3 regions of the Brucella sp. GW823-FHT04E01 genome follow, and region 1 is predicted to be linked to each of the others. Evidence: predicted binding sites of a transcription regulator. Region 1 holds the regulator's gene; each other region holds the start of a gene.

Region 1 (3,282 bases):
TCAGTTCGAGAGGAAACGCCATGTCCCTTCTCCCGGTCGATGAAGCACTGGCCCGCATCCTGAAATCCGCAGAACCGCACGGTAAAGAGCAGGTCGCATTGTCAGATGCAGGTGGGCGCGTGGTTGCAACACCTGTTTTGGCACATTTTCTGCAGCCGCCGTTCGACGGATCGGCCATGGACGGTTACGCCCTGATCGCGCCAGACAACATCTCATATCCCGTCGAGTTCGACATCATCGGCGAGTCGGCTGCAGGAAATCGTTTCGAAGGTGAACCGGGAACTGGTCAGGCGGTCCGGATTTTCACCGGCGCGCCACTGCCCAAAGGCACGGACACGATCGTTATTCAGGAGCACACTGAGCGTTCGGGTAACCGGCTAACCGTTCACGAAGGCATAGAACCGGGACGACATATACGCCGCGCAGGCCTCGATTTTTCACCCGATAGCATCGTCATTCCCAGCGGGCGGGCGCTGGATGCTGCGGCCCTGTCGCTGGCAGCGGCCAGTGGCAATGCGAAAATCGACGTGTTTCAAAAGCCCAAAATAGCAATCATTGCGACCGGCGATGAACTGGTTCCACCGGGCGAAACACCCGGAAAAGACCAGATTGTTGCATCGAACAGCGTTGGAATCGCCGAGATAGTAAGGCGAGCCGGCGGAGCGCCACATGATAAAGGGATCATTCCGGATGATCCTGCCAAAATCAAACAGGCAATAGCAGACAGCCTGCAAAGCGGCATCGACATTCTGGTGACAATCGGTGGCGCTTCCGTCGGTGACCGGGATTTTGTGCATGGAGCACTGCAGAAACAGGGCGTCAATCTCGACTTCTGGAAGATCGCCATGCGGCCCGGCAAGCCCCTGATGTATGGGCGCATCGAAGCGAACGGCAAGATCGTGCATGTCATCGGCCTACCGGGCAATCCCGTTTCGAGCTTGGTATGCAGCCTCGTTTTTCTCCGTCCGCTCGTCGCCAAGCTTGCCGGAACGAACCTCGATGCCGATATCCGACCTGCAAAGCTGGGCACTGACCTGCCTGCGAATGACCACCGCCGCGATTATATCCGGGCCACAATCGAATCAAACCCTGATGGAACGCTGACCGCAAAGCCGTTTCCGGTCCAAGATTCGTCCATGCTTTCAGCTCTCGTCGGTTCAAAAGCGCTTCTCATCAGGGATGAAAACGCTCCTGCTGCCACTGCTGGCGATGATTGTCGCGTTCTCATGCTGTAGATCGAGCGCAATTCTCGGCCTCACTAAAGCTTGAGAAAACAGACCTAAGTCATCATAAAATATATGTTATTCGAAGCAGCATCTGACATGCCGTGCCCGTGATGGTCTTGCCCTGAAGTATTCCGTTCAATCTCACCCTGAGCGTTAATGGTTTTAAAACCATTGCAGAACAAGACTGGAACATATAGTGTTCGTTCTGGTTTTGTTTTTCTCGATTCTTGGCCGGGAGGGTGTCGCGCATGTTAACCCGTAAACAGCACGAGCTTCTGCTGTTCATTCATGAACGTCTAAAAGAAACGGGCATTCCCCCGTCTTTCGATGAAATGAAGGAAGCGCTCGATCTGGCTTCAAAATCGGGTATCCATCGTCTGATCACCGCCCTTGAGGAGCGTGGATTTATTCGCCGTCTGCCGAACAGGGCGCGTGCGCTTGAGGTGTTACGTCTGCCGGATTCCATCGCTCCGGGCCTCAATGCACAAAAGAAGTTCGCTCCCAGCGTTATCGAAGGCAGCCTGGGCAAAACGCCTCCGCCACCGGCACGCCCCGCCCCCGTGGCTACCAATGACGACACGTCTGGAACTGTGTCCGTACCGGTCATGGGGCGAATTGCTGCGGGTGTACCGATTTCAGCAATCCAGAATCAGACACACTCCCTCAGCCTTCCGCCCGAAATGATCGGTGCGGGCGAGCACTACGCGCTTGAGGTCAGAGGTGATTCAATGATCGACGCCGGCATTTTCGACGGTGATACCGTCATCATTAAACGCGGTGATTCAGCAAACCCCGGCGAAATCGTGGTGGCACTTGTCGATGACGAGGAAGCGACTTTGAAGCGCTTTCGCCGCAAGGGTGCATCCATCGCTTTGGAAGCCGCAAACCCGGCATACGAAACTAGAATATTTGGCCCGGATCGCGTTCGTGTGCAGGGCAAGCTTGTGGGCCTGATCCGCCGCTACTAGATCGTAGTGTAGCCGGTTTTGGAGATAAGCTCCGAGTTCAAACAATGGAGCGGTTCCAGTTAAGAACAGAAACGTGGAACCGCTCTTTATTTAGTTGCAGCGCGTTGGTTCATCGCTAACACCTGATGAACAAACTCCGGCATTTTGAGCGGAGTGGGATTTTGGTTTGTACTCGCGCTCGGACAAGCCACGTGCTGGACGCGAATGGATGCGGTGCAGATGCCAGGGACGACTTGGCGCATCAATTGCATAGGTAATTCGGTCCTCCGGCTGCAATTCAGATGTTTGCTGGCTCATCCCGGGCTTTGCGACGTCGTAGGTGTCGCCCGGTACAGCTCTGAAAGATCGATTTTGATCTGGCCTTTCTCCGAGCCTGATCTCGACGGCTCCCTTTAGTGCCAGTTCCTGCTTGCTGATACTCAGGATAGTGGAACGTTCGCACGCCAGATCTTTGCCGGAAACGGCGAGAATAACCACATCGCCGATATTGCAGGCTATTTCCAGCATCGCGACATCTGCGGTGTAGGCTAGTGTACGACCATTACGCAGACTGATCGTGCAAAGTCCATCTTCGCATTCGAACCCGTCCCCATCAGTTCGCTTTTTGTTTTTGCCGGATGGCGGCGCAATGAACTCTTCCACCAGATAAGCGGTTTTCCAATTGTCGATTGTGAACTGTGACGGTCGGCTTCGATTGACTGCGAACTTCCCGTCCGCGAGCCGAACCCCCACCAGTTTGGCATCTTCCGAGATCACGATGTCAGGAAAGGGCTCCCTGACGAAAGCAGCAAACCCTAGAACGATGAACGGCAGCGCCAACACCTTCAATCTGGTCGACAGAACAACAACCAGAACGAGCGCAATGGTCCAGAGAACGATAGTGAGTGCGGGCATGGCCCCAGGATTACCGTCTGGTGACCACTTTGCAACAAAGGCAGCAATGTGCCTGACTGCGAAAATGCCCCAGCCCATTATCTGCAAAGGCACCCAGTCCAGTTGCAATGGCATCAGCACAAGACCAAAGACGGCAAACGGCATCACGAGAAGAGCTATTACAGGCTCAGCGAGGACATTTCCTACCAAGCCGA
Region 2 (3,282 bases), on a different contig from region 1:
CTGCCGAGTGCCTGCACAAGATCACTTATCTGCTGGTTTGCCGTCAGTTTTTCGCGCCCGGCGCTGGCAACATTCAAAATCTTGCCGCGCAATGGCAGGATAGCCTGATTGGCGCGATTGCGCGCCTGCTTGGCTGAACCACCTGCCGAGTCACCCTCGACGATGAACAGTTCTGCACCGGCTGCGGCATTCTGCGTGCAATCGGCAAGTTTGCCGGGCAGGCGCAGCTTGCGCGTTGCGCTTTTGCGAACTGTTTCTTTTTCCTGACGGCGACGCAAGCGCTCGTCGGCGCGGTCGATCACCCATTCCAGCAGGCGAGATGCTTCCTGCGGAGAGGCCGTGAGCCAATGATCGAATGGATCACGGATCGCATTCTCCACGATGCGCTGTGCCTCGACCGTGGCAAGCTTGTCCTTGGTCTGACCGACAAATTCCGGCTCGCGAATGAAAACCGACAGCATCCCTGCAGCCGATACCATCACGTCATCGGTGGTTATGATCGAAGCGCGCTTGTTGTTGGTCAGTTCCGCATAGGCTTTCAGCCCTCGCGTCAAGGCAATACGCAAACCTGCTTCATGTGTGCCACCATCGCCGGTCGGGATAGTGTTACAATAGGAGTGGACGAAACCGTCCCCACCAAACCACGAAACGGCCCATTCGACGGCGCCGTGGCCACCTTGTTTCTCGGTCTTGCCCGCGAAAATCTCGCGCGTGACCTGATGTTCCTTGCCAAGCGAAGCCTCAAGATAGTCCTTCAGGCCACCAGGGAAGTGGAACACGGCCTTTTCAGGTGTTTCCTTCTTTGGGTCGAGCAGGGAAGGATCGCAGTTCCAGCGGATTTCAACCCCGCCAAACAGATAAGCTTTCGACCGCGCCATGCGATAAAGACGATGCGGATCGAACTGGGCTGTCTTGCCGAAAATATCAGGGTCTGGATGGAACCGGACGCGAGTACCGCGACGATTATGCACTTCGCCGAGCTCTTCCAGCCCGCCTTGCGGAATACCCCGCGAGAAACGCTGGCGATAAAGACGGCGATTGCGCGCGACTTCCACTTCCAGCATGTCAGAAAGGGCATTCACCACAGAAACACCGACGCCGTGCAGACCGCCTGACGTCTCATAGGCCTTGCCGTCGAACTTGCCGCCCGCGTGCAGTTTGGTCATGATGACTTCGAGCGTGGACTTCCCGGGAACCTGGGGATGTTCATCCACAGGAATGCCGCGTCCGTTGTCCGACACCGTGACAAACCCGTCGGCATCGAAGCTCACTTCGATGAAATTGGCATGTCCCGCGACAGCTTCATCCATTGAGTTGTCGATGACTTCGGCAAAGAGATGATGGAGCGCCTTTTCGTCCGTGCCGCCAATATACATGCCGGGACGCAGGCGCACCGGCTCCAGCCCTTCCAGAACGCGGATGGATGATGCGTTATAGTCGTCGCCTGCCGATGAAGCAGGCGGCGCCTTGGCCGTTACCGGCTTTGGAACAGAGAGCGAGGGCGCTGCCACTGGCTGCGCAACAGGCTGTGGTGCCACAGGCTTTGCGCTAGGCTTTTCCCCCTGGCGCCCCTGTTCTTGTTCCCGTTCTCGGGCCCGGGCATTGTTGACCACTCTCGAGAAGAGATCGTTGCTATCGTCCATCTGTTCCGAAAAGCTCTCTATCTGAATTTCAGGAGGTCTTTGCCGAGCCTGCTCGCCATCGACCGGAAAATACTGTTCGCGAATCAACTGAATGATGCCATGCGCGCTCACGAAAGGCGACTAAAGTTCGCCTTACGTTCCGTTTCCGCACGGCTTTTTCAAAGGGTTTTGTTCAGAACGGAACTGATTTGCACCAGAAAGAAGGCGAAAGTCAAACAAGCAGGACATTTCCGATCAAATTGGATGGAAACGCTACCACAGTTCGCATAGAGCGATAGCGGGGAATATTCAGAATACCGAGAGTTTGAAATGCAAAACAGCGCGACAAGCGGCATGGAAGCGCACGTTAAGGGCATGGCGATCATGGTGCTCTCGGTGCTTTTGCTGCCGCTGATGGACGCCATCGGCAAATGGCTCGCCATGGTGGATAATATGCCTCCTGCCACTGTCACCTTCATGCGTTTTTTCATTCAATGCTGGCTGATGTTCTTTATCCTGCTCATCGTTGGTGGTTTCGCTGCGCTGCGAACACAGTATCTGGCCGGTAATCTCATCCGCGGAGCCTTGATGGGGTTTGGTGGGCTCTGCTTCTTCACGGCGGTCAAATATATGCCGCTGGCTGATGCTATGGCCGTCTTCTTCGCCGAGCCGCTTATTCTGACGCTCTTTTCGGCAATTTTCCTGAAAGAAAAAGTGGGCTGGAGAAGGTTCAGCGCGGTCGGCATCGGTCTCATCGGCACGATGATCGTGATCCAGCCGAGTTTCGAGATATTTGGTGCTGTCTCGCTTCTGCCGTTGGCGACAGCCGTAACCTTTGCCATCTACCTGATCTTGAACCGAAAATATGGTGCGAAGGAAAGCCCGCTGGTCATGCAGTTCTATGCGGGTGTGGGCGGGTGGGTACTCGCTGGCGTTGCCGTGATTTTCGGAACTGCGGCGGGGCTTGGTGATCTGAGTTTAGGTCTGCCGCAAGGCATTCAGCCTTGGCTGCTTTTGCTGCTTTTGGGGACGATCGGAACCGTCAGCCATTTGATGGTTGTGCAGGCGTTCAAGCTGGCACCGGCATCCATGCTGGCACCGTTCCAATATCTGGAAATCGTCAATGCGGTTCTGGTCGGCCTGATCGTGTTCGGCGATTTCCCGACACCGTCGAAATGGTGCGGCATCGCGATCATCGTCGGATCGGGCTTCTATGTTTTCATGCGCGAGCGCCGTGTGAAAGTCGACGCCGTGGCCTGAGGCAGAGCTAGAGCGGTTCCAGTTAAAACGGAATCGTGGGACCGCTCTATTTCTTTATTTTACGCATTACCCAACGCAAAACCGCTTCGCACTTTTGCTGGAAATGCTCTATTTCAGCTGACGGGCTCCGAAGACCGTCTCGAACGCTCTTCCCAAAGCGACGTCCATGTCGCCCATTGTTACCGGCAATCCAAGGTCTACAAGGCTGGTAACGCCATGTTCCGAGATTCCGCAAGGAACGATGCCGGAATAATGGCTGAGATCGGGTTCGACATTGATGGCTATGCCGTGAAAGCTCACCCAGCGACGGAGGCGGATGCCGATAGCAGCAATCTTGTCTTCACACATGCCGCCATTGGCAAGGCGCGGCTTTTCAGGCCGTGTAACCCATACGCCGACA
Region 3 (3,282 bases), 230 kb from region 1:
TGGACTTGCCGCCGCCTGAAACGCCGGTGACAGCGGTAAAGGTTCCAAGCGGAATATCCGCCGAGACATTTTTCAGATTGTTGCCGCGCGCGCCGACGACCTTGATGCGCTTGGACTTTGAAATCTTGCGGCGTTCCGCCGGAACGGCAACTTCCATCGCGCCTGACAGATATTTGCCAGTCAGCGAGTTCGCATTGGACATCACGTCCTGCGGCGACCCTTGAGCGATGATCTTGCCGCCATGGACACCTGCCGCAGGGCCGATATCGACCACATAGTCGGCAGTCAGGATCGCATCTTCGTCATGTTCGACCACGATGACCGTGTTGCCGAGATCGCGCAGATGGCGCAGCGTGTCGAGGAGACGCGCATTATCACGCTGATGCAGGCCGATGGATGGTTCATCCAGCACGTAAAGCACGCCGGTCAGGCCAGAGCCGATCTGCGAGGCAAGACGGATACGCTGGCTTTCACCGCCCGACAGCGTGCCGGAATTGCGCGCCAGCGTCAGATAGTCGAGGCCGACATCGTTGAGGAACTGCAGGCGCTCCCGGATTTCCTTGAGAATGCGGGCGGCAATCTCGCGCTGCTTGTCGTTAAAGCTGCTATCAATGTCGCGGAACCAGGCGTCGGCCTTGCGGATCGACATTTCCGTGATCTCGCCAACATGCTTCATGCCAACCTTAACCGCAAGCGCTTCCGGCTTCAGGCGGTAGCCGTTACAGGAAGGGCAGGGGGTCGAGGCCATGAAGCGCTCAATATCTTCGCGCGACCAGGCGGAATCGGTCTCCTTCCAGCGGCGTTCCAGATTGGGGATCACGCCCTCAAAAGGCTTCGTCGTCTGGTAGGAACGCAGGCCGTCATCATACTGGAAGGTGATTTCCTTGCCCTTGGTGCCATAGAGAATGGCCTGCTGGGCTTCTTCCGAAAGATCAACCCAGCGCGCGCCGATCTTGAAGCCATAGGCTTTGCCAAGCGCTTCCAGCGTCTGATTGTAATAGGGCGACGAGGACCGCGCCCATGGGGCAATCGCGCCGTCCTTCAACACTGCCGTTTCGTCGGGAACGATCAGGTTCGGATCAATGGCCTGCTGCGTGCCGAGACCATCACAGGTCGGGCAGGCGCCGAACGGGTTGTTGAACGAGAACAGGCGCGGTTCGATTTCTGGAATGGTGAAACCGGAAACCGGGCAGGCAAACTTTTCCGAAAACAGAATGCGCTCATGCGTTTCGTTGGCCGACTTGTTGGCAGCACCACCTTCAGCCGTTTCTTCAGGCGGCAGTGGCTTGTCGGCAAACTCGGCAACGGCCAGACCTTCGGCAAGCTTGAGGCAGGTTTCAAGACTGTCGGCGAGGCGGGTCGACAGGTCAGGCCGCACCACGACACGGTCCACCACAACATCGATGTCGTGCTTGTACTTCTTGTCCAGCGCCGGAACGTCGGAGATTTCATAGAAGGTGCCGTCCACCTTGACGCGCTGAAAGCCCTTCTTCTGAAGCTCTGCCAGCTCCTTCTTGTACTCGCCCTTGCGGCCACGAACGATGGGCGCGAGGATATAAAGGCGCGTGCCTTCTTCCAGCGCCATGACCCGATCAACCATCTGGCTGACGGTCTGGCTCTCAATGGGAAGGCCGGTTGCAGGCGAATAGGGCACGCCCACGCGCGCAAAGAGCAGGCGCATATAGTCGTAGATTTCGGTGACGGTGCCGACCGTCGAACGCGGATTGCGGCTCGTCGTCTTCTGTTCAATGGAAATGGCAGGAGATAGGCCGTCGATCTGGTCGACATCCGGCTTCTGCATCATTTCGAGGAACTGGCGCGCATAGGCCGAAAGACTTTCGACATAACGGCGCTGGCCTTCCGCATAGATCGTGTCGAAGGCAAGCGAGGATTTGCCCGAGCCGGAAAGCCCCGTCATCACGATCAGCTTGTCGCGAGGCAGATCGAGATCGACATTTTTCAGATTGTGTTCGCGCGCGCCACGTATGGAAATGAATTTCTGATCGCTCATTCCGCGTCCTGCCTGCTCATGATGCCATGGATAACGGGCGCCGAATGGTAAAACACGTCGCGCCGGTGTCTAATATGGGGTGAAACCCTCCAATAAGAAGGGGGCTCCGGTCATTCATCGGTGCACTCTTATCATTAGAACAAATATCGAACAACCAGCCTTCTGATAGGCGATACGAAATGTGAACGCAAGAGCGTTGACTGTCACTCCTGACAGGAGCAGACTACCCTTACTCGCTGATAGCGGAGAGGTGCCGCGGTGGGATGACACGGCATCGGCAAGAGGTCCGCAGGAGGCGGGGAGACCCAGTAGGGAGGTAAAGGAGCATGAGTCCACCTGACTACAGTGCCTAGCTTTCACAGAGATGAAAGCACAATCCGTTTCGGTTGCGGCAGCATCTTTTCGCAAGGAATGATGCCTCGTTGATCGAAAGTGTGATTGCCGACAATTTGAATTTGCGCGGAATGCAAATGGCCGTGCGCCTTTGCGATCCGAAAAGACCTGCCGACGAATTAATGTCGACACATGAGCATTGCTCAAACCCCAAGCCCTGCGCGCCAAAGATACAGTGAGCGGCAGGGCTTTTCCTTGGAAGCTGATCCCGTTTGCCAAGCGCAGGCAGCTATTGCTTTATGAAGGTTGTCGGCAAGGCTGTTTTGAAATTAAGGCAGATGCAGTTTCAGCCCCTGAAATGAGGCAAACTGCATTATCAGCGCGGTAAACGGTGCAAAAGCCCACTGAAATTTATGGCGAACGCGAGGCTTTTTAATGTCGGAAGGTTGCATTTTGAACAAAACAAGAACATAAACTCTGTGGACATTGAAGAATTCACCGGCCCGGATTGAGCGCGCTTTGAGCCAGTCCTGTAAGGTGAACATATGAGTTTCTGGTGATGGCGCATTGTTGCGCCTGATCTTTCATTTGAAAAGTGCCTCTTGTCCGCGCGAAGCAGTGCGGAAAGGGTGTGCATGCAAGACCCGGAGTAATTTTCGATGGCTGGTAGTGTCAATAAAGTCATTCTGGTCGGCAATCTTGGTGCCGATCCGGAAATTCGTCGTCTGAATTCCGGCGACGTGGTTGCCAATCTGCGCATTGCAACGTCGGAAAGCTGGCGCGACCGTCAGAGCGGCGAACGCAAGGACCGCACCGAATGGCACAGCGTTGTCATCTTCAATGAGAACCTCGCCAAGGTTGCGGAACAATATCTGAAGAAGGGCGCCAAGGTTTACATCGAAGGCGCGCTCCAGACCCGCAAATGGCAGGATCAGAAC

The links. The regulator LexA, encoded in region 1, represses DNA repair genes until DNA is damaged. The targets are predictions, from matches to a motif close to TGTTCNNNNTGTGTTCNG.
Positions count from the first base shown of each region.
Region 2: a site for LexA is predicted at 1,768-1,785, ahead of parE (DNA topoisomerase IV subunit B). Genes of this name have one in related genera too.
Region 3: a site for LexA is predicted at 2,147-2,164, ahead of uvrA (excinuclease ABC subunit UvrA). Genes of this name have one in related genera too.

Region 1 covers NZ_JBXAIK010000001.1:369,590-372,871, forward strand. Annotated here, with positions in the region: gene AC1RHM_RS01915 (molybdopterin molybdotransferase MoeA) at 21-1,235, shown strand; gene lexA (transcriptional repressor LexA) at 1,475-2,194, shown strand; gene AC1RHM_RS01925 (ComEC/Rec2 family competence protein) at 2,285-3,282, opposite strand, start outside.
Region 2 covers NZ_JBXAIK010000003.1:593,395-596,676, forward strand. Annotated here, with positions in the region: gene parE (DNA topoisomerase IV subunit B) at 1-1,643, opposite strand, end outside; gene AC1RHM_RS13230 (DMT family transporter) at 1,953-2,882, shown strand; gene lipB (lipoyl(octanoyl) transferase LipB) at 2,991-3,282, opposite strand, start outside.
Region 3 covers NZ_JBXAIK010000001.1:137,257-140,538, forward strand. Annotated here, with positions in the region: gene uvrA (excinuclease ABC subunit UvrA) at 1-2,011, opposite strand, end outside; gene ssb (single-stranded DNA-binding protein) at 3,004-3,282, shown strand, end outside.